DNA from 2 places in the Bacillus sp. GW823-FHT06A11 genome. Region 1 is predicted to be linked to the other one. Evidence: predicted binding sites of a transcription regulator. Region 1 holds the regulator's gene; the other holds the start of a gene.
The links. The regulator Rex, encoded in region 1, represses fermentation and respiration genes when NADH is low (regulators of the CRP and FNR family bind a similar motif). The targets are predictions, from matches to a motif close to TTGTGAAATATTTCACAA.
Positions count from the first base shown of each region.

Region 2: a site for Rex is predicted at 3,767-3,784, ahead of scfA (six-cysteine ranthipeptide SCIFF). Genes of this name have one in related genera too.

Region 1 covers NZ_JBXAHS010000015.1:343-12,184, reverse strand. The annotation lists gene AC1Q8L_RS29605 (NCS2 family permease) at 1-434, opposite strand, end outside; purine riboswitch at 565-666, opposite strand; gene guaA (glutamine-hydrolyzing GMP synthase) at 822-2,360, opposite strand; purine riboswitch at 2,525-2,626, opposite strand; gene groL (chaperonin GroEL) at 2,767-4,401, opposite strand; gene groES (co-chaperone GroES) at 4,440-4,724, opposite strand; gene AC1Q8L_RS29585 (CPBP family intramembrane glutamic endopeptidase) at 5,116-5,865, shown strand; gene AC1Q8L_RS29580 (YdiK family protein) at 5,862-6,053, shown strand; gene AC1Q8L_RS29575 (redox-sensing transcriptional repressor Rex) at 6,083-6,712, opposite strand; gene AC1Q8L_RS29570 (ABC-F family ATP-binding cassette domain-containing protein) at 6,899-8,833, shown strand; gene tsaD (tRNA (adenosine(37)-N6)-threonylcarbamoyltransferase complex transferase subunit TsaD) at 9,318-10,334, opposite strand; gene rimI (ribosomal protein S18-alanine N-acetyltransferase) at 10,334-10,777, opposite strand; gene tsaB (tRNA (adenosine(37)-N6)-threonylcarbamoyltransferase complex dimerization subunit type 1 TsaB) at 10,792-11,484, opposite strand; gene tsaE (tRNA (adenosine(37)-N6)-threonylcarbamoyltransferase complex ATPase subunit type 1 TsaE) at 11,465-11,842, opposite strand, start outside.
Region 2 covers NZ_JBXAHS010000009.1:136,987-148,828, forward strand. The annotation lists gene AC1Q8L_RS27445 (NAD(P)H-dependent flavin oxidoreductase) at 1-185, shown strand, start outside; gene AC1Q8L_RS27450 (Rpn family recombination-promoting nuclease/putative transposase) at 330-1,235, opposite strand; gene AC1Q8L_RS27455 (DUF3221 domain-containing protein) at 1,550-1,945, shown strand; gene scfB (thioether cross-link-forming SCIFF peptide maturase) at 2,090-3,496, opposite strand; gene scfA (six-cysteine ranthipeptide SCIFF) at 3,557-3,718, opposite strand; gene AC1Q8L_RS27470 (putative mucin/carbohydrate-binding domain-containing protein) at 4,341-6,956, opposite strand; gene AC1Q8L_RS27475 (amino acid permease) at 7,589-8,971, opposite strand; gene tdcB (bifunctional threonine ammonia-lyase/L-serine ammonia-lyase TdcB) at 9,066-10,067, opposite strand; gene ald (alanine dehydrogenase) at 10,064-11,176, opposite strand; gene AC1Q8L_RS27490 (APC family permease) at 11,840-11,842, shown strand, end outside.

The sequences.
Region 1 (11,842 bases):
GCCGCTACTGCAAACTTTAACTCCGATGGAATTGCATTAATGATTTTTTCACGAATACCTGAAGCAGTAAGAATAATAAAGATAATACCTGACATTAATGTTCCGGCAATAGCCGTTTGCCACGGAATACCCATCGTTAACACTGCTGTATAAGCAAAGAACGCGTTAATTCCCATACCTGGCGCTAAAGCAATTGGATACTTCGCGAAAATACCCATAATTAACGAACCGATTGCTGCCGCTAATGCCGTAGCAACGAATACTGCACCTGGATCCATCCCTGTACCTGCTGGTAACCCTTTAACATTTCCAAGCGACAGCGTAGCAGGATTGACAAACAGTACGTAAGCCATAGATAGAAATGTTGTTAACCCCGCTATGAACTCAGTCTTATAATTGGTACCGAGCTCATCAAATTGAAAATAGCGTTTCATCCTACGTTTCCCCCGTTATATGATTACTCGCCGTATTTCACCCTAGCCCTCTTTTATCCCGAGAAATAAAAAAGGCTTCCATTGCATATATACATGGAAGCGTTCTATAAACAAAGACAAGTTTCCCCTCATCTTTATACAAACGCCTCGTAGTCAAGCCATTTACGGTAGCTAGGTAGAAACTTTCGGGCCATATCCCCGATATTATACGACGGCATAATATTCACTTTTCGTTTGAATTACATACTCATATTAACTCTTGAATGTATTTTTGTCAATTTAAAAGCGAACGTTTTTATAAATTTTTATATTTTCGTTCGTATTAATAACGAAAACAAAAAGATCCATCTATTCATAAATGATAGATGGATCTTTTTTATTACAATACTATTCCCACTCAATAGTTGCTGGTGGCTTACTCGTTACATCATACACGATACGGTTAACGTGTTTTACTTCGTTTACGATACGAACAGAGATTTTCTCTAGTACGTCCCAAGGGATACGTGCCCAGTCAGCTGTCATACCGTCAATAGATGTTACTGCACGGATACCTACTGTGTAATCATAAGTACGCTCGTCACCCATAACACCTACGCTACGCATACCAGGAAGCGCCGTGAAGTATTGCCAGATTTCGCGGTCTAATCCTGCTTTAATAATTTCTTCACGTAAAATCGCATCAGATTCACGAACGATTTCTAATTTCTCTTCTGTGATTTCACCTAATACACGAATACCAAGACCAGGACCTGGGAATGGTTGACGCCATACGATTTCATCAGGAATTCCTAGTTCAGATCCTAATACACGTACTTCATCTTTAAATAACGTATTTAAAGGCTCAATTAATTTGAACTGCATGTCTTCTGGAAGTCCACCAACGTTATGGTGAGATTTAATTGTTTGTGCAGTTGCTGTACCACTTTCAACGATATCTGTGTAAAGTGTACCTTGTGCTAGGAAGTCCATACCTTGTAATTTAGACGCTTCATCATCAAATACGTAAATGAATTCGTTACCGATGATTTTACGTTTTTGTTCTGGATCTTCTACACCTTTTAACTTGTTCATGAAACGTTCTTGTGCATCCACTTTAATAACGTTCATATGGAAGCCTTCGCTAAATGTTTTCATAACGCCTTCTGCTTCACCTTTACGAAGTAAACCGTGGTCAACGAAAATACATGTTAACTGATCGCCGATTGCTTTATGAATTAATACTGCTACAACAGAAGAGTCTACGCCGCCACTAAGTGCACATAGTACTTTTTTGTCTCCAACAGTTTCACGAATCTTTTCTAATTCTACTTCGATAAAGTTCTCCATGTTCCATCCTTCAGAACAACCACATACGCCGAATACGAAGTTTTTAATTAAATCGTTACCGTGCTCAGAGTGACGTACTTCTGGGTGGAATTGTACACCGTATAAGTTTTTCGCTTCATTGCTCATACCAGCAATTGGGCAAGACTCACTTGTTGCGTCTACTACGAATCCTTCAGGTAAACCAGTTACTAAGTCGCCATGGCTCATCCATACAACTTGCTCTTCTGGAAGGTTCGCATATAATTTTGATTCGTTCTCTACTTTAAGAACAGCTTTTCCGTACTCACGGTGGTTAGCACGCTCTACTTTACCACCGAAGTGTTGTGTCATAAGCTGCATACCGTAACAGATACCGAAGATCGGTAAACCTAGTTCGAAGATTTTTTCATCACAATGTAATGCACCTTCACCGTATACGCTATTTGGTCCACCAGAGAAAATAATCCCTTTTGGATTCATTGCTTTAATTTCTTCTGCAGTAATTGTATGTGGATGAAGTTCACTGTATACACCGAACTCACGAATTCGACGTGCTATTAACTGATTGTATTGACTTCCAAAATCTAAAACGATAATTGTATCGTGTTGCTTCTTCAAAATAATCACCCCAACGTTAGTTCTCGTATATAAATATTTTCACCAATTTGGCGAAAAGCATTACTAATATAATAAAAAAAGCCAGTCCTCCGCCTCTAGTCTCATAACAAAGAAAAGGCAGGGGTCTGGCTTTATAAAGAAAGATAGTCTCCGCTCTTTATAAATATAAGACACACTGCCTTCATAGTCAGGTTGTTTACGGTAACCCGGTAGAGACTCTCAAACCATATCATTGAGGATATATGAAGGATCGTTTTATATTATCTTCCTAGATTCTAACAATGAAGTATCTATATGGTCAAGAGAGAAAGCGACAAAATTCTACAGAAATTCATTTCCTTTTCTAAAAAACATAAAAAAACATCCATTTCTATATAGAAATGGATGTTTTTTAGGGCAAACGGAATTACATCATTCCGCCCATACCGCCCATGCCCATGCCGCCCATGTCAGGCATTGCTGGCGCATTTGGTTCTGGCTTGTCAGCTACTACAGCTTCAGTTGTTAAGAACATAGCTGCAACAGATGCTGCGTTTTGAAGTGCAGAACGAGTTACTTTAGCTGGATCTACGATACCAGACTCAAGCATGTTAACCCATTCGCCAGTAGCTGCGTTGAAACCAACGCCTACTTTTTCGCCTTTTAGACGCTCTACAACTACAGATCCTTCTAGACCAGCGTTGATTGCGATTTGACGAACTGGCTCTTCTAGTGCGCGAAGTACGATGTTGATACCTGTTGCTTCGTCACCTTCTGCTACGATAGAAGCTACTTTCGTGTATACGTTCATAAGTGAAGTACCACCACCTGCAACGATACCTTCTTCTACTGCTGCACGAGTTGAGTTAAGTGCATCTTCAATGCGAAGTTTGCGCTCTTTTAACTCAGTTTCAGTTGCTGCACCTACTTTAATTACCGCTACGCCACCTGCTAGTTTAGCAAGTCGCTCTTGTAATTTTTCACGATCGAATTCAGAAGTTGTTTCTTCTAATTGCGCACGAATTTGACCGATGCGAGCTGCGATTTGCTCTGTATTTCCAATACCTTCAACTACAGTTGTGTTTTCTTTTGTAACAACAACTTTACCAGCGCGTCCTAAAGATTCAACTGTAGCAGATTTTAAGTCACGACCTAATTCTTCAGTGATTACTTCGCCACCAGTTAAGATTGCGATATCTTCTAGCATTGCTTTACGACGGTCACCAAATCCAGGAGCTTTAACAGCTACTACATTGAATGTACCACGAAGTTTGTTCACTACTAATGTAGCTAAAGCTTCGCCTTCTACATCTTCAGCAATGATAAGAAGTGGTTTACCTTGTTGTACCACTTGCTCTAATACCGGTAAGATTTCTTGAATGTTAGAAATCTTTTTGTCAGTAATTAAGATATATGGGTTATCAAGAACTGCTTCCATTTTGTCAGAATCAGTAATCATGTAAGGAGATGCATATCCACGATCAAATTGCATACCTTCTACTACGTCTAATTCTGTCGTGAATCCTTTAGACTCTTCTAAAGTAATAACGCCATCGTTACCAACGCGCTCCATTGCTTCAGCGATTAATTGACCTACTTCTTCGTCAGCTGCAGAAATAGCAGCTACTTGTGCGATAGAAGATTTGCCTTCGATTGGTTTAGAAATCGTTTTTAATTCTTCAATTGCAGCAGTAACAGCTTTTTCGATACCTTTACGAAGACCCATTGGGTTAGCACCAGCTGTTACGTTTTTAAGACCTTCACGAATCATAGCTTGCGCTAATACAGTTGCAGTTGTTGTTCCGTCACCAGCTACGTCATTTGTTTTGCTAGCAACTTCTGCTACTAATTTCGCACCCATGTTTTCGAATGCATCTTCTAATTCGATTTCTTTTGCGATTGTTACACCATCATTTGTAATAAGTGGTGAACCAAATTTTTTCTCAAGTACAACGTTACGACCTTTTGGTCCAAGCGTAACTTTTACTGCGTTTGCAAGAGTGTCGACACCGCGAAGCATCGAACGACGTGCTTCTTCACTAAATTTAATATCTTTTGCCATAATAATTGACCCCCTTGGATTTTTTAAGATTTATATAATTAACCGATAACTGCTAAAATGTCACTTTCACGTAAAATCAAGTAGTCTGTACCTTCATATTTCACTTCAGTACCTGCATATTTTGAGAAGATGATAAGATCACCTGCTGCTACCTCTAAAGCAACACGCTCACCATTCTCAAGCACTCGACCAGTACCTACTGCAACAACTTTACCCTCTTGTGGTTTTTCTTTTGCAGTATCTGGTAATACGATACCACTTGCTGTTTTTTCTTCTGCTTGAACAAGCTCAATTACAACGCGATCACCTAATGGCTTTAGCATGAACAATAACCTCCTCATTTTGTTATGTAAATTTCTTTTATTAGCACTCAAGTCATCCGAGTGCTAACACACTTATAATAATAAATAATCTCAATTTCTTTTGCAAGTAAAAAAATCATAATTTTTTCGCAAATCACTATATAAACTTTCTATATAGAATACTGCCTTTACTATATGAATCGTTGTTTCCACTGCTCGTATGTTACAATATGAAAGGACACCCTAAGTTGTTTTCGCTACACACACAACTTTCTCCTGTCTTCTATTATAATTTCAAATAAGGATTTACGAAAAAAACATAATTCAAGTGAGGTTCATATCGTAGGTAGCATATTTACATGTTATCCTAACTTATCTCATACACTATAGTTAGAAAGGATGGTTAAACCATTTGAAGAAACAATACTGGTGGATTATCGTTACATACATTTTAATGCAGTTATCTGGCGTTGTTGGATTGCCACTTCTCCTAAAAACAGGACTCTATGATAATAGAGGATTTACCATTGAGGAAAAAGGACAAATCATAACGGGACACTGGGCAATTATTAGCTTCTTTGTTGCATTATGTATCGTACTTTGGTTACTTAGAACGGATATTCGTGACAGGCATTTAGATCCAAAGCGCTCTTCTGCTCCAGCTACTATTGGATGGATTTTCATCGGGTTCTTCTTGGCTTTCTTTTCACAAATAGTTGCTGGTATGATCGAGATGCAGCTGCTAGGAATTAAACAAGGTTCAGAAAATACAATGAAACTGATGGAGATTGCAAGAACCACACCTTGGTTCCTTATTGTTGTATCTATAATTGGACCTATCTTAGAAGAAATCGTATTTAGAAAAATTTTATTTGGTGCACTTTATAAGAAGTTTAACTTCTTTATCGCAGCTATCATTAGTTCGCTTGTATTCGCAGCAATTCATTTTGATTTTACTCATTTATTGGTATACACTGCTATGGGGCTCGTATTCGCCTTCTTATATGTGAAGACGAAGCGTATTATCGTTCCGATTGCAGCTCATGTTGCGATGAATACATTAGTCGCTATTGGGCAAATTTTTATGAGCAATGAGCAAATTCAAGAAATGATTAAAGAAGCTGAAAAAATGCAAGGCTTTATCGGAGGATTTTTTGTATGAGAAACTCACCATTGTTCATGGCTACACTATACTTCCTTCTTGGATGTATCTTTACACGCTTCGCCATTACGAACGTGACAGATACAATCTGGAATGTGTGGACAATACTATTTGCAGTTATGGCAACAATTGATTTTAATTTGGCACTTCGCCTTATATTAGTTAAATTCACAAAGAAGAAACAATAATAAAACGCAGAGGTCGCTTCCTCTGCGTTTTATTGTGGATAGTTTTTCAAAAAGTAAACTAATGTTTGTAACTCTACAGCTAAATCAATATGATGAATTCTAATATTCTCTGATACGTTTAATCGTGCTGGTGTGAAATTCAAAATACCATGCACGCTCGTTTCAGCTAATCTATCTGCTACAGCTTGTGCTACTGTAGCCGGTACTGTTAATATTGCCACTTGTATATCATTTGATAATCTCTCTTCTAATTCATCTAAATGGTATACAGGAATGCCCCCGATTTCTGTTCCAACTTTCTCTTCACTAACATCAAATGCCATTTCAATTTTTGTATTATTGTTTTTCGTGAAATTATAATGTAAGAAAGCGGTCCCTAAATTACCTACTCCAATAAGTGCTACACGCGTTATATCATCTTGATCAAGTGTTTCGCGGAAAAATGATAATAAATAATTTACGTTATATCCATATCCCTTTTTCCCTAACGCTCCAAAATACGAAAAATCTCTTCGTATTGTTGCGGAATCTACTTTTACCGCTTCACTCAATTCGGCCGATGAAACACGCTGCTTACCAGAAAGAGATAAGTTTTGGATAAATCGATAGTATAGAGGCAATCTTTTAGCAGTGGCTTGTGGAATCTTTTGCTGATCCATATGACCTCTCCTCTCTTCCTATCTTTATTCATATACTTTAATCAAATACAGAAGTTTAGCACTCATTAAATTCCTTGTATAATAAAGAGAAGAAGTATTCTCTCTTATTTTAAACTATACACTATTTTTAGTATGATTGAGAAATATAAACATGGCAAAGTTAAGAAATTATTTGAGGTGAAAACATTGATTTTATTACAAGTAAATGGACTTTCGAAATTATACGGTGCAGAAACAATTCTTGCAAACTTAAAATTGGAAGTACAAACAAAAGATCGTATCGCATTAGTTGGAAGGAATGGAGCTGGAAAATCTACATTATTAAAAATTATCGCTGGTGAGTTATCACATGATGGTGGCGAAATTATAAAACCGAAAGATGTCTCAATCGGGTATTTAGCTCAAAATACCGGCCTAGAAACGTCTTTAACAATTTGGGATGAAATGCTAACCGTCTTTACCCACTTACAGCAAATGGAGACAAAACTTCGAAGGCTTGAGCAAGAAATGGGCAAAGAAGAAAACTTTTCAAACGAAGCTACATACGAAAGATTGTTAGCTGATTATGACCAATTGCAACTCAATTATAAAGATCAAGGTGGATATCAATATGAAGCGGATATTCGCTCCATTTTAAGCGGCCTTGGCTTCCCAGTTGAAACGCACCAGACGACGATTTCTACTTTAAGCGGTGGGCAAAAAACAAGATTAGCTCTCGGAAAATTATTATTAACAAAACCAGACTTACTTATTTTGGACGAGCCTACAAACCATTTAGACATCGAAACATTAACATGGCTTGAGCAATATTTACAAGGTTATCCTGGCGCAATATTAATCGTTTCACATGACCGTTATTTCTTAGACAAACTTGTTACACAAGTATATGAAATTTCGAATAAAGAAAGCAGACGATTTGTTGGTAACTACAGTAAATATTTAGACTTAAAATCAGCATTATATGAGCAAGAAATGAAACGTTACGAAAAACAACAAGATGAAATCGCAAAACTTGAGGACTTCGTTCAAAAGAATATAGCTCGCGCCTCTACAACGAAACGTGCTCAAAGTCGCCGTAAACAACTAGACAGAATGGAATTATTAACGAGACCATTAGGGGATTCTAAGTCAGCATCATTCCACTTCGATATTGAAAAGCAAAGTGGAAATGATGTTTTACAAGTAAAGGATGCAACCATTGGCTATGATGAGGACCCTATAATTGAAAACGTAACTATGCGCTTAACTCGCGGAGATAGTGTTGCTTTAGTTGGTCCAAACGGAATTGGGAAATCCACATTATTAAAATCTATTGTGAATAAGTTACCACTATTAAATGGTGATGTTTCTTTCGGATCAAATGTATCTGTTGGTTATTATGATCAAGAACAAGCAAACTTAACATCTTCTAAACGGGTTTTAAATGAACTATGGGATGAATATCCACTGCAACCTGAAAAAGAAATCCGTACTATACTCGGGAACTTTTTATTTACAGGAGATGATGTACTGAAACCAGTATCTTCCCTTAGTGGTGGACAAAAAGCTCGATTAGCTCTTGCGAAGCTTATGATGCAAAAGTCAAATTTATTAATTCTGGATGAGCCTACGAACCACCTTGATTTAAATAGCAAAGAGATTTTAGAGAATGCTTTAATTGATTATCCAGGGACTCTTCTATTTGTCTCACATGACCGCTACTTCATTAACCGTGTAACAACGACTGTGATTGAGTTATCAACAGAAGGTGCACAGGAATATTTAGGGGATTACGATTACTATGTGGAGAAGAAAAATGAAATGATTGAACGCGCAGCATTTGAACAACTTGAACAGCAAGAAAATCAGGCACCTGTTCAAAAAACTGTAGCTCAAGAAAAATTAAATTATCTCGAAGAAAAAGAGCGTAAACAATTAGAACGTCAACGCACTCGAAAAATTGAAGAACTAGAACAAAACATCGTAAACTTAGAAGAAGAAATTGCTACGTTAGAAGATCAACTTTGCTTACCAGAAATATATGCAGATTATGAAAAAGCGAGTGAAATTACAACTAAAAAACAAACGCTACAAGTACAACTTGAAACTTGTATGGCAGAGTGGGAAGAGCTGCATGTATAAGAGTATTTAAATAAGGAAGATGTCTCATCAGTCATGATTTTTGACTATGTGACATCTTTTTTCTTTAAGTACATAAATAATTTTTTGAATATATCAATGGTAACTCGGAATATATCAACCAATTTTCAAATACATCTATCGTAACCCTATATATATAAACGATTCGACACGAAATATCGATTTACCGACAAGGATTGACAATATCAGCACCCTCTATAATAGAAGGATATTTCAAAATGTTTTTCAGGGATATCTTCTTACTTTTTATTTCCCGAAAAACAATATATTCAAAGGTCAGACTTCATCTAGTTTATCCACAAACTTATACACATATCCACCTTTATAAAATAGCTATCAAAACAACTTTTCCACATTATCCACAACTATCAAAAAAGATATCAACACTTTATATACACAACAAAACCCACATTATCAACAGATAATATGGGTTTTATCCACAAGCTGTGGTTAATTATGTGCATAACTATGCTTCAATATCTAATCCTGGATTCGCATTTAAGGCTAATGTTGCACGCTTGCCTTGTTCATACGCAATTGTCCCTGCCGCTGCAATCATTGCTGCATTATCTGTGCATAAAGATAGCGGTGGAATAATTAGTTCAATGTTTTCTTTTTGTGCAAATTCTTCTTCTAATCGCGCACGAAGTCCTTTATTAGCAGCTACTCCACCAGCAAGAAGTAATTGCTTTACATTATAAGCCTCTGCTGCACGAGCTGCTTTCGTTACAAGTACATCTATTACACTTTCTTGGAAACTTGCCGCTAAATCTTCTGGTTTAATTTCTATACCACGTTGTTTCGCGTTATGCACAGTGTTGATAACTGCTGATTTCAATCCACTAAAGCTAAAATCATATGAATTCGGTTCTAGCCATGCACGAGGCAAATCAATTGTTGGTTCTCCTTCATGTGCAAGACGATCAATATGAGGACCACCTGGATATGGCATAGATAACGTACGAGCTACTTTATCATATGCTTCTCCAGCTGCATCATCTCGCGTTTCACCAATTACTTCAAATGAACCATGTTCTTTCATATAAACAAGTTCTGTATGCCCACCAGATACAACAAGTGATAATAGCGGGAATTGAACTTCTTTTACTAAACGGTTCGCATAAATATGGCCAGCAATATGATGAACACCGACTAACGGAATATCATGTGCAAAAGCTACTGCCTTCGCTGCATTTACCCCAATTAAAAGTGCTCCTACTAAACCAGGCCCTTCTGTTACAGCAATTGCATCAATATCATCAAATGTGATATTTGCTTCTTTTAAAGCTTCTTCTAACACAACTGTAATTTCTTCTACATGATGACGGGATGCAATCTCTGGTACAACCCCGCCAAAACGTTTATGACTTTCGATTTGTGATGCAACGACATTCGCAATAATTTCCGTTCCATTTTTAACAACCGCTACCGCTGTTTCATCACAGCTTGTTTCAATCCCAAGTATAATCGTATTTTTTTCCATTATATATTCACCCACATTACAAGACCATCTTCCTGATTGTCTGCATAGTATCGTTTACGAATTCCACCATTTTGAAATCCGTATTTTTTGTACAACTGCTTTGCTACTTCATTTGATACACGTACTTCAAGCGTCATTGTTTTTACCCCTAGTTCTTTCGCTTCTGAAATAACTGCTTTCAATAAGGCATCTCCTAATTTTTGACCTCGGTATTCTGGCAAAATAGCTATATTTGTTATATGTGATTCATCAATGATTATCCACAATCCACAATATCCGATTACACGACCATCTTTTTCTAACACAATATAATGTGCATGTTCATTCATCGTTAATTCACGGTGAAAGGCATCTGCAGTCCAAGGAGTTGAAAAAGACACTTCTTCAATAGCTACAATTTGAGCAATATCATCAAGTTCCATCTTTCTAAATATCATATCCATCTTCTGCAAGGCCCCTACTTGTTTTGACTTTCTAACCACTTTGTTTCAGCTTCAGCTAAACGAAGATAGCTCGGAACAAACGTATGCACATCTTGTTCTTCTTTTTGTAACCCTAAGAATGCTAGCTCACTTGGTCTTGGATTATTTTTAGTAAACGGAGCGAATACAGCTTGATCACCTAAATGTTCTATAATTATTTCTTTATGCAATTTAACATCATTACCGATAAATAAAACAGGCTGTCCTTTATCTTTTAACATTTGCAACCAGTCCACAATAAGAATAATTCGGTCTTCTTCTATTGAAGTTAACTGCTCTCCTTCATATGTATATAATCCAGTATAGATTTGCCCACGTCTTCCATCAAATAAAGGACAAATTAATCCATTAAAGTTAGCACCGTTTGCAGCTACTACCTCTAAACTTGATACACCTACAATTGGTATTTGAAGTGACCAAGCTAATGTTTTTGCCGCTGTCACGCCTATGCGAACACCTGTATATGATCCAGGTCCAGCAGCTACTACGATTTTAGTTAATTCCTTCGGTTTTACACCACATTCTTTTAACAGTTGCTCTACAGCTGGCATAAGACGTACAGAATGGTTTTTCGTCAAATTTGTAATGATTTCCCCAATCACGTTTCCTTCCTCAATAAGGGATACACCCATTACGTAATTTGAAGTATCAATTGCTAGTACTTTCATCTTGTAATAGCTCCTCACATAATCTAATATAGCGATCTCCAATTGGCTCGAGTATAATTTTTCTTGTGTCATCTCCCGCATGGAATAAACTAATTTGTAACTTTTCATTCGGTAAATATGCTTCTATTAAATGAGCCCATTCCACTACCGTAATTCCTTCACCGTAGAAATACTCATCAAAGCCTAAGTCCTCTTCGCTTTCTGCTAAGCGATACACATCCATATGATATAGTGGTAATCTTCCTTTATATTCTTTAATAATATTAAAGGTAGGACTATTTACAACTCTTTTCACTCCAAGACCTTTTGCTAGCCCCTTTGTAAAAGTCGTCTTCCCAGCTCCAAGATCTCCTTCTAA
Region 2 (11,842 bases), on a different contig from region 1:
GTATAAATTGCTTAAAAAACTGTTCTTATCGTTTCTGCACGCTAGATTCTTTGATAACCTCTATGGATGGTGATTGTGAAAATGGTCTTGTTTTCGCAGGTGCACGAGTAAATGAAGTCAAAGAGATATTGCCCGTCCAAACAATTATTAACAATATTATGATGGAATATAGAGCATGTATTTAAGGTAGAATCCATGTAAGTTTTTTAAAAGATATTTAATGTTGTAAATTCTTATTTTCCTGACGATACATCAACTAATAATTATACTCCGGACATTATTGGTCATAAAAAAGAACACCTACAAATGCTGTAGGTGTTCTTTTTTATTTATAATTGGATAATTTCTCTTATTTCTTCTATAGGTAACTTCGTAAATTTGGCAATATCCTCTACAGACATTCCGTTTTTATACATACCACATACCAATTGTATACGTTCGGCTTTTTTGCCTTCTTCAATACCCTTTTCAATACCTTTTTTGATTCCTTGCTCCTCTGCGTGAGCAAACTTTGCAGCTTCATCCATTAGGGTTTTTTCCCTCGCTTCATAGGCTTGTCGGAATGTCGAATCTTGACTCATTCGCTCCCACTTATTCATTGCTTTTTGTAAAATCGGATCTTGATTCATCGCAATGTCCTCCAATGTTTGAGTTAAGTGTTCATCTTCATTTGCCGGAAGTAATAACAGCCAACGAACAAATGAATCTTCCCACGGATTAACTTTCTCTTCCCGCCATTGTTCCATTAGTTTAGGAAGCTCTATAACATGAATCTCTATATCATCACTAAACTGCTTTTGCTGTTGTACATTCCATAGCTTTCCCGTTGTATGAAATTCCTCATATTCGGGAAAAAGTACGAAGTTTAACAAATTAATAGTAATTGTTTTACTAAGAGAGCTGTAAGGCATCCCTTTTTGTAACTGTGAAGTATATAATTTACCCCAGTAATACAAACTTCGTTTAATCATGTCGTGATTATTATTCAGCTGAATTTCTACGTTTACTTTAGTACCTGTGTCTAATGTGGCTGAGACATCTAAAATTGATAATTTATCATCCTCGTGTTCTCGATGTAAATGTGGATCCTCTAATTGTAGTGACATAATAGGTGATTCTAATGAATTCTTTAGCATGGCATTTAAAAATGTGATAAGAATATCCTCACTACCACTTGTCCCAAATAATTGCTTAAAAGCAAAATCAATTCGTAAATTTACTAATGACTTGGTCATGACTTTCCTCTTCCTGTCTAAGAAACTCTCTTTTCTTTATTGTACATAAAAATTAGGTAATCATGCAAATAGGAACATTTACAAAAGATAGCGCTATCATTCTTTTCAAAAATATATATTCACTAGAAGATAGAGGTAAAATTAATAGTTAATTTGGTGAATTATAACATATATTATCTTTAAATAATACCCATTTGAAAAAACAATGGATTATTTGTGACATAATTGTTAAATTTAGGGATATAAAAAAGGCTTTCTATATAAAAAATAGAAAGGTGATGGTGTACGGATAAAATATAAGGGGGATTTATATTATGTTTTCAAAAAAACAAAAATTAGTAACAGTGGTTACCACTCTGACGCTAGGATGTGGATTAGTTTTCGGATTAACTCCTACTTCCGCAGATTCTATAAGTAATCCTACGCCTATTAAGGAAGAACAAGTAAGAATACAGATACCTTTTACTGGATATGTTATTTCAGCAGATGATAATTATTTAGTTGTAGCTAACACTAATACAAAAGAGGAGGCACTTTCTTATCAAAATAATTGGTGGGAATTAGCTTCTCAGAATAAAATTTTACGTGTTCCTATTACTAGCAAGGATAACTATAGCGTAGGTGAAAAACTAAATATATTTTCCGTAGGATGGACTCACTCTATTCCACCAATCGCTGTTATGCCTGTTATCGAAAAAATAATTGAATAAATTATATATTTTTTACAAAAGAAGATAGCCATTACAAATGGCTATCTTCTTTTAAACTCATTTATTCTAAATTGGACTAAAGAATTCTTGTTTGTAACTATCTTTATAAATTTATGCTATAACAACACTTGTGCACTTTTTTATTTACTGAACCATGCCTTGTTCTTCCTTCTTCATAGCTCTAATGGATTGAGCTACTTTAACCATCATAGAACATTCTATTCTCTTTCGGAAGATTTTACAGCTGAACTCATGTGTTCCCTTAAGAGAACCCGTTGCATGTATTGTATTAGCTGGACAACCGCCACTACAGTAAAGCTGTGCCCAACATTCCTGACATTCCGGTTTTGAATAGCAATTACTTTCCTTAAACTGAGACTGTATCTCTGCTTTTATAATGCCATCCCATATATTCCCCATACTATATTCTTCTTCTCCCACAAACTGATGACAAGGAAATATCTCCCCCCACGGGGTAATAGCTAGATATTCAGTCCCTGAACCGCAACCAGAAATTCTCTTTTGAACGCACGGACCTTCTGAAAGGTCGAGCATGTAATGATAAAATGTAAAACCATTTCCTTTTTCCTCACGGTTTAGCATTTCTTTCGAGAGAATTTCATACTGATTGTAAATTTCCAGCAGGTCTTCTTCACAGAGCGCATATGGTTCTTGGGGATTACAGATAACAGGTTCCATTGAGATTTTGTTAAAACCTAAGTCAGCGATGTGATAAATATCATTGGTAAAATCAACATTATTATGGGTATAGGTTCCACGTACATAGTATTCTTTATCTCCACGCTTCTCAACAAACTCCTGGAATTTTGGAATGATATGATTATAGCTACCTTTCCCATTGACAGTTTTACGAAGATAATCATGAACTTTTTTTCTTCCATCAAGGCTTAATACAACATTGTGCATTTCTTGATTTAAGAATTCAGTAATTTCATCATTAAGCAGCATACCATTTGTAGTAAAGGTAAAACGAAAAGTTTTTTTGTACTCTTTTTCTTTATTTCTTGCATAGGCGACAATCTGTTTGACAGTTTTCCACGCCATGAGTGGCTCCCCACCAAAAAAATCAACATCGAGATTTCGATGATTACCTGAGTTTTCTAATAGAAAATCTATGGCTCTTTTTCCAACTTCAAAACTCATTATGGCTCTATTTCCATTGTATTTTCCTTGGCTAGCAAAGCAGTATTCACACGACAGATTACATGTATGCGCGACATTAAGGCAAAGAGCTTTTACATAAGTGGGACGATTTATCAAATCAATTGAAAGGTCCCTATAATCATCTTCGGTAAAAAGCTTCCCATCTCTTTTTAGTTCTTCAATATCCGCAATTGTTTCTCGAATTTCCTTCTTGGAAACGTGGAAATCATATTTATACTTTTCCTGCATTATTGACAGGATTTCTTCCATAGGAGTATTCTGATATAGCATAATTATTTCATAAGCAAGATCATCAACGACATGTACGGATCCGCTATAAGTATCTAACACGATATTGTATCCATTTAATTTATATTGATGAATCATACTGGATAACCAAACTCCTTTTTCATAAAGATTGCCACCTAAATAAAATATAATTGAATACTATACTTCTTGTTTCCTATTTATTGTATTTTCACACTTTTGATTTGCAACTCCACATGAGGTTTTACAAGCAGACTGACAAGATGTCTGACATGCACCACACCCACCATGTTTTATAGTATCTTGCAGTTTACAAGTGCTCAGTGTTATAATTCTTTTCATTGTTTATAACCTCCTTTTGAAATAATTTTGAAGAACTAAGGTATATGTTTGTGATTTTTTTCACAATTATATACCTTAGTTCTTCAATTTCCCACAAATTGTTACTAATATCCTTATATATTAACGAATTACTTTATTTTACGTTCCTTTCTTTTAACCTTAATTTAAAATATCACGAGAAGGTTGAATATTATCCATTTAACAGTTACATATCGCAAAGCTACATATAGAATAATATTTATTGTAATTATTTATACATTCACAAATACGGTACGTGAAATTGCAACATTTATCTTATAATAAATATGGGCGTTTATAACTTTGTGCTACAACTATAAAAAGTCAATCCCATTGGAATTGACCTTTTATAAACTGTGGCAACAGAAGGATGTCATAAAACTAGGATTTGATATTGTAGCATTTCATTTGTGAAAAGTATAACATGATTAACTAAGAATAGATGTGTCAATCCTTGGAACATTAGCTATAACTTGATTTTTTGAGTATATATAATAGTTAGTGGGCTATAGAATTCATCCTATATCACTATTAATAATTAGCGTTTTTTAATAATAAAAAAGGATGTCTAAAAAAATTCTATTTTTTTGGACATCCTTTTTATCTATTTTATTAATAATCCTGTAGGAGTAACTTGATATGTTTTTTTCTTGCCTACAAATTCCTGTTTACTATTCTCAAGATTAGTAAGTGTGGCACGGGTCTTTTCCTTCTGTGCTTCTCCCTCTATATGAGTAAACTCGATATAATCCCCTACCTTAACTGGAACGGTTTGGCTTTCAGCATTTTGTTGTCTATTTCCTACAATTTCTTTATTGTACAATATATTGCCCGATGAGTTTTGAACTTTAATGCTTGCATACGTACTAGTAAAATAGGAATGGGGGATACCCGCTTCTAATTTAATCTGCATTTTTTCTGTTGCTTTGTTATACTCTACTTTTGCGATTTCTCGATCATTATATCCCTTTAAAGACCAGTTAAATTGATTTCCATCTAAAACTGTCGTTTCTGGCATTTTTTCTACTTTCTTCAGGCCTTCTTTTGTAACTTGATATCTTGCTGTCTTTCCAATGGTTTCATTTTTGTTATTTTCAAGGTTAATTAAAGTCGCTCTCGTCTTTTCCTTTGTTGCTTCCCCTTCTATATGAGTAAGTTCAATGTAATCACCTATTTTAACGGGCACAGTTTGGCTTTCAGCATTTTGTTGTTTATTTCCCACGATTTCCTTATTGTACAGAACGTTGCCAGAAGCATTCTGGACCTTAATACTCGCATACGTACTAGTAAAGTAGGAATGGGGTACACCTGCTTCTAGTTTTACCTTCATCTCTTCTACTGTTTTATCATAATTTACTTTTGCAATTTCTCTATCACTATATCCTTTTAATGACCATGCAAATTGATTTCCATCTAAAATTGTTGCTTCTGGCATTTTTTCTACTTTCTTTAGACCTTCTTTTGTAACTTCATATATGGCTTTTTTTCCAAAGCTCTCTTGTTTACTATTATCTACATTTGTGAGAGTAGCTCTATGCACACCTTCTAGATGTGTTAACTCTATATAGTCTCCTACCTTGACCGAAACTTTTTGTGATTCAGCATTTTGTTGTTTGTTTCCATAAATCTCTTTGTTATAGACCACTTTACCTGCTGTGTTTTGCACTTTAATACTTGCATATGTACTATCAAAGTAGTTATGTGGTACACCTGCTTTTAAATCAATTTGCATTTCTTCTGTTGATTTATTTAAATTTACTTTTGCGAATTCAAAATCTCCAATCCCTTTCAGCGACCATGCAAACTGGTTTCCTTCTAAAATATTATTTACATTAGGCATATCTGGTTTAATTGGATTAGAATCCGTCCCCTTCCAAATCTCTGCTGTTAAAACTGGATATCCTAATGCAGCTACTTTTTGAATGGTATCGTTATTTGGACGTAATCCCCACTTCTCAAAGAAAGGAATCAAATTTTGTTTGGCTACTTTTGATGCTGAAATCATAAATAATTGTTTTTTATTTTCATCAGTTTGTGGAAGTTCACTTGAAGGCATGTCTCTATACAATTGATGCAATTTAGGATAGAAATCCTCTCCATACGCTAACTGTAGTTGCCAAAGCATGACAAGCTTTACAAAAACATCGCTAATTTCATCATAATTTTTATTCACTTGCTCTAGATATTGAAATGCTTTTGGATAAATTCCACTTTTCTCTAAGTTGGATGGTTGATTAAATGCTTTTTCTACAGAAAGGCTGTATATATTATTTTGTACTTCTGTCATATTATAAAACTTCCAGGGCGATTGTTGTCTCAAATGTCCTGCCTCATGCCAAGGGCCCCAGCCATCTGTTATGAATTTATTAATATCTAACACGTATTGGATTGCATCTCCTACATATGCTGTTCGATAAGAAGTTGCATACATATAATAATCAGGAGAATGATTTTCTTCTACGTAATGAACATAATGTTTATCTACTTGTTCTTCAGATAATCCAGCTACTTTGTCTTGAATTCGAGTAGCTTCATCCATCTTTTTTAAGAGTTGTACAGGATCTGTATTAGAACCCAACAAATATTTCTTAACACGTGCAGGGGTGGCCGTAATTAATACACGTTCGCCTTTTAACTCCACTGCATGTGCATTTGGATATTGGTCCAGCATGTTAATTAAATCTTGTTTCGTATGCTTTCCTAGTTCAAAGAAAGGCGTAGTCGTTCCGCCTGTTGTAATTGTTGTTCGAATGGTACCACCTTGTTGTTTATTATAAAAATAAATCATCCCCCCATTTGGAGATTGGATTGTGTTTATACCAGGTTTTAATGTAAATGATTTTATCTTTGAATCTTCTCTCCAAGAAGCATCATACGAATACGTTCCAATATATACCTGAATATCTTGATTACCTTCCACATTAATCGTTATTTGTTCATTTGGCTTTGCATATAAACCAGTTGGTTCATATGGACTAAATGCCATACTTTTTCTTTCCTGTTGTTTCAGTACCTCAACATCCCCTTTTCCTGGGACTGTAAATGTTCTATTTTCTGATTTAACTGATTTTTCACTTTGCAGTGATGTCGATAAATTTTTTTGCTGCTGCGTTTCCTCTGCAAAGACATCTGATGAAGAAGTCATTCCAGAAGCAATTATAGTTAATGTTGCAGTAGCTACTAGTATTCTTTTGGTTTTATACTTTGATTTATTCCCCATAGTATCTCCCTCTCATTTCCTTGATCAATTTAATAGTTTTGGTTTCTTTAGCATGTACTTACGTGCAAAAACAGTTCATGAACTTGTATTTATTACTTTTGTACATAGTCCTCCCTTATTCTATTTATAATTATATTTTGATATTATTTTATGACACATATTAATACAACTTTATAAAATATCAATCAATAATGAGCTTTTATGTTTTGATTTGGTATTCTTAACTATCTTATAAATCAAATAAATTACATAAAGGTATTCATTTCGTATGAATAATACTTTAAATCAAATTATTTTCAGATTAATAATTCACAAAAAATTAATATTATGTAAAATCCTATCAAGGAAATAAATACAAATTGATTTGTCATATATACATTGAAATCACTAAGACATTTACTATCATCCGAATAATTAATTCCTTTTTCTATTTCAGTTTAATTTTTTAAGTTATTAGGAGATAAAAAAGCGAATCTATTTTGAAAATAGATTCGCTTTTTTACGTATAACATAAACTTTCAAGTTCTTTTAATTGAATTTTTTATAAAAAGAAAAGGTACTTCCCAAAAGAGAAGGATCCTACTTGCTCAAACATGTAGGTCGTGATAACTTTTGTCTCTAATATATCTCATTTATAGTTTGTTTAATTGACTATGTCTTTTAGAATACATAAAATATACTATTATCCCTATAAATAACCAAATGCCGAAATAAACCCAGGTTTTTAAAGGTAGATTTACCATTAAAAATAAGCAACATGTTATTGAAATAATCGGTAAAATTGGTACCAGTGGTACCATGAAACCACGTTTTAAATTTGGATGTGTTTTACGAAGAATAATAACTGACACACCAACCATCGCAAATGTTAATAACGCTCCAATATTCGCTAAATTCGATAATTCTTTTAAATCGATAAATCCAGCAATTAAAGCACTACCAATACCTGTTAACCAAGTTGAGAATACTGGTGCTTCTGTCTTCTTATTAATTTTCGCAAACGATTTTGGTAATAAACCGTCACGACTCATCGCAAAGAATACACGTGTTGTTGCATAAATGTAAGCGAAAATTACAGCCATAATACCAATTACAGCTCCAATTGCGATTATACCCGCTACTTTATCTTGTCCTACAACTTCTAATACGTAGGCCATTGCTTCTGGTACATCTAATTCCTTATAAGAAACCATACCAGTCATAACAAGGCAAACTATAACATAAATAATTGTACAAATAACTAGCGAAGCAATAATACCAATCGGTAAATCACGTTGTGGATTTTTTACTTCTTCAGCAGACGTTGCTAACGCATCAAATCCTAAAAAGGCAAAAAATACTGCAGCTCCTCCGGCAAAGATTCCGCTTATACCATAAGGTGCAAACGGGATCCAGTTTTCTGGTTTTACGTAAAATATACCAACTGAAATGAATAAAACAACAATACCAATTTTTATTAATACCATTGCGTTATTCACTCGCTTACTTTCTTTCGTTCCTTTTGATAATAACCAAGTTAATAACAAAGTAATGATTACTGCTGGTAAGTTAACGATTCCACCTTGTGTTGGAATTGTTAAAAGTGATTTTGGTATCTCAATCCCAAACCCGTTTAATAAGTTTTGAAAATAGCCTGTCCATCCACCCGCTACTGCGGCAGTTGTAACTATATATACAGACAATAAAGTCCATCCCATTAAGTAGGCTACAAACTCACCAATCGTCGCATATGAATAGGTGTACACACTACCAGATACTGGAAGAGCGGATGCGATTTCCGCATAACATAGGGCTGCAAACCCACAAACAATTGCAGCAATCATAAATGAAAAAATAACTGCTGGACCCGCATCTCTTGCAGCTACTAATCCAGTTAATACAAGTACTCCTGTACCAATTATTGCACCAATCCCTAGCATGGTAAGATCAAATGCTCCCAATGTTTTTGTCAAAGTCTTACTTTCACCATCTTCTAATAATTTCCTTACTGATTTTTTCCTAAATAAGTTGGCCATAACACACGCCTCCATTTATTAAAAAAGGAGCTAAGATATCGTCTCCTAGCTCCCCTTAAGTAAAATAATTTTATTTTATAAGATTATTCAATCGTTATTTTACCTCATTGGCAACAAAGAAATGCTCACATACAGTTGAAATACGTTTTAAATCCACATTGCCACCTGAAATAACCGCTACTACTTTTTTACCTTGTACATATTTATCAACTTTGCCTGCCAGAAGTGCGGCTGTGGCTAACGCTCCCGCTCCTTCTACGACAGCCTTTCCGCGTTGCAATAAGTCTTTCATCGCTACTTCTAATTCTTCTTCCGATACAGTTACAATTTCATCTACTAGGTCTTTTACAATTTCAAAAGTTAAATTTCCTGGTATTTTTACCGCACAACCATCCGCTATTGTTGGTGCTTCATAGTGTTCTAAAATTCTCCCCGCATCATAAGAAGCTTTCATTCCATGAACATTATCTGCTTGAACCCCAATAATATTAATGGAAGGATTAAATGATTTCAGCGCTACAGCAATTCCTGAAATAATTCCTCCTCCACCAATAGGTACAATAACAGTATCAACATCCCACATATCATCCAGAATATCTAACCCAATTGTCCCTTGGCCAGCCATTACTTCTACATCATCATATGGATGTAGGTATGTTTCGCCTGTTTCTTTTATAATCTCTTCACACTTCGCTTTTGCATCATCAAACGTATCACCGTATAAAATAACTTCAGAACCATATCCTCTCGTCGCATCCACTTTAGCTTGCGGTGCAGAGGTTGGCATCACAATTTTACTTTTGATTCCTAGTAAATGGGAAGATAGTGCAACACCTTGTGCATGATTTCCAGCTGAACAAGCGATTACACCACGTTCTTTCTCTTCATTTGTTAGTTGGGAAATTTTATTAAATGCACCACGAAATTTAAATGAACCCGTTAACTGCATGTTTTCCAGCTTTAAATAAATTTCTCCACCCGTTTTACTAGTTAAATAGAAAGATTTAACCAAAGGTGTTTTTCGGGCATTTACATCAAGAATTTCTTTGGCTTTTTTAATGTCAGTGATATCTAACAATACTTTTTTGGTAATCATACTAACACTTCTTTCAATTCTTTAAAGTCCAAACCTAGCGTCATACCTAAATTTTCGTAGGTAATAATACCTTTATATACATTTACCCCAGATGCTAATGATGATTTATTTTGAATTGCAATTTCTAATCCATCTTTAGAAATTGCTAATAAATACTCAATATTTCCATTTGCCAACGCCATAGTTGAAGTACGTGGGGTGGCACCAGGCATATTTGGTACTGCATAATGAATTACGTCATGTTTAATAAATACAGGATTATCATGAGTTGTATAATGATCAATAGTTTCTACTGTACCACCTTGATCTATTGCGATATCCACAATGACACTTCCTGGCTTCATAGATTGAACCATATACTCTTTAACAATTTTAGGAGGGCGAGATCCTGGTATTAAAATTGTTGAAATAAATAAATCTGCTTCTTTAATCGTTCGCTCTAGATTTTCAGTATTAGATTCAATTATATTTACTTCTTCTGTTGCGTATTGCTTTCTTAAATATGCAATTCTTTCTTGATTAACCTCTAGGATTGTAACACTACATCCAATTCCAATTGCCATATCACAGGCATTAGTTGCAGCATTCCCTCCACCTAGGATTACAACTTTTCCGGCTGGGATTCCCTCAATACCTGATAATAAAATCCCCTCTCCTTGATGTTGTTTTTCTAAATAATAAGCTCCCATAAATACCGCACGTCTTCCAGCAATTGCACTCATAGGTTTTAATAATGCTAAATTTCCATCCTCACTAATAGTTTCACCAGCAATCGCAGTAGTACCAGCATTTCTCATTGCTTCTACACACTCTTTCGACGCAGCCAGATGTAAAAAGCCCCAAACGATTAGATCCTTTTTAAAGTAATGGTATTCTGCAGGTAGTGGTTCTTTTACCTTTACTACCATATCAACATCCCATGCCTGGCCTTGATTTACTATGCTTGCTCCTGCACTTATATATTCATCATTTGTATAACCAGAACCTAATCCAGCATCTTTTTGTACTAAAACTTCATTTCCAGCTGAAACTAATTTTTGAACATTTTCTGGAGTCATCCCTACACGAGCTTCCCCTTTTTTTATCTCTTTCACTACACCAATTTTCATATCTACACATCCTTTTTTAGAGTGAGTTATAAATTAAATTAATTATTGTCAGATAAATATAAGATTCTAAATATTCATCCTTGCAATATTTTTCAAATATAATTTAATTTATAACATTGGATTGCACCTACAAGATACCATTAGTAAAAATAAGAGGTCAACAATTTTGTGAAATATTTCACAAAATGTTTTATTTAGTTGTTTTTCTATATTTTATATCGAAAATATGATTGAATCCCTCAATACTTTGTGATATTCTTCACAAGAATATATCTTCTCTTTTGAATTTCGATTTACCATTTTACTATATCACGATATTAAAATACCTCATTTATTCTTATTATTCATATAAAAGAAATCTCGTTTTTAACTTCATGTTTCGGGTTAAATTAAAGAATTTCTTTTAATGTATAATTCATTGAATTTTACTCGCCTCAAATCATGTGAAATTTTTCACATGATTTGAGGCGAAATTAAACTTTCTTTACTTATACGTTTAATTTCTTTTTTATTTAGTATCTGAAATGTATTCAAATTCTCTAGCTGGTAAGGATGAGGGGCGGCTATTTGTATGGATACAGGATATACTATCAAATAATTTAACAAACAGGATAAAGAATTCATAAGAGAATTTATATATTTTTCTAATTGGGAGTGATTATTTTG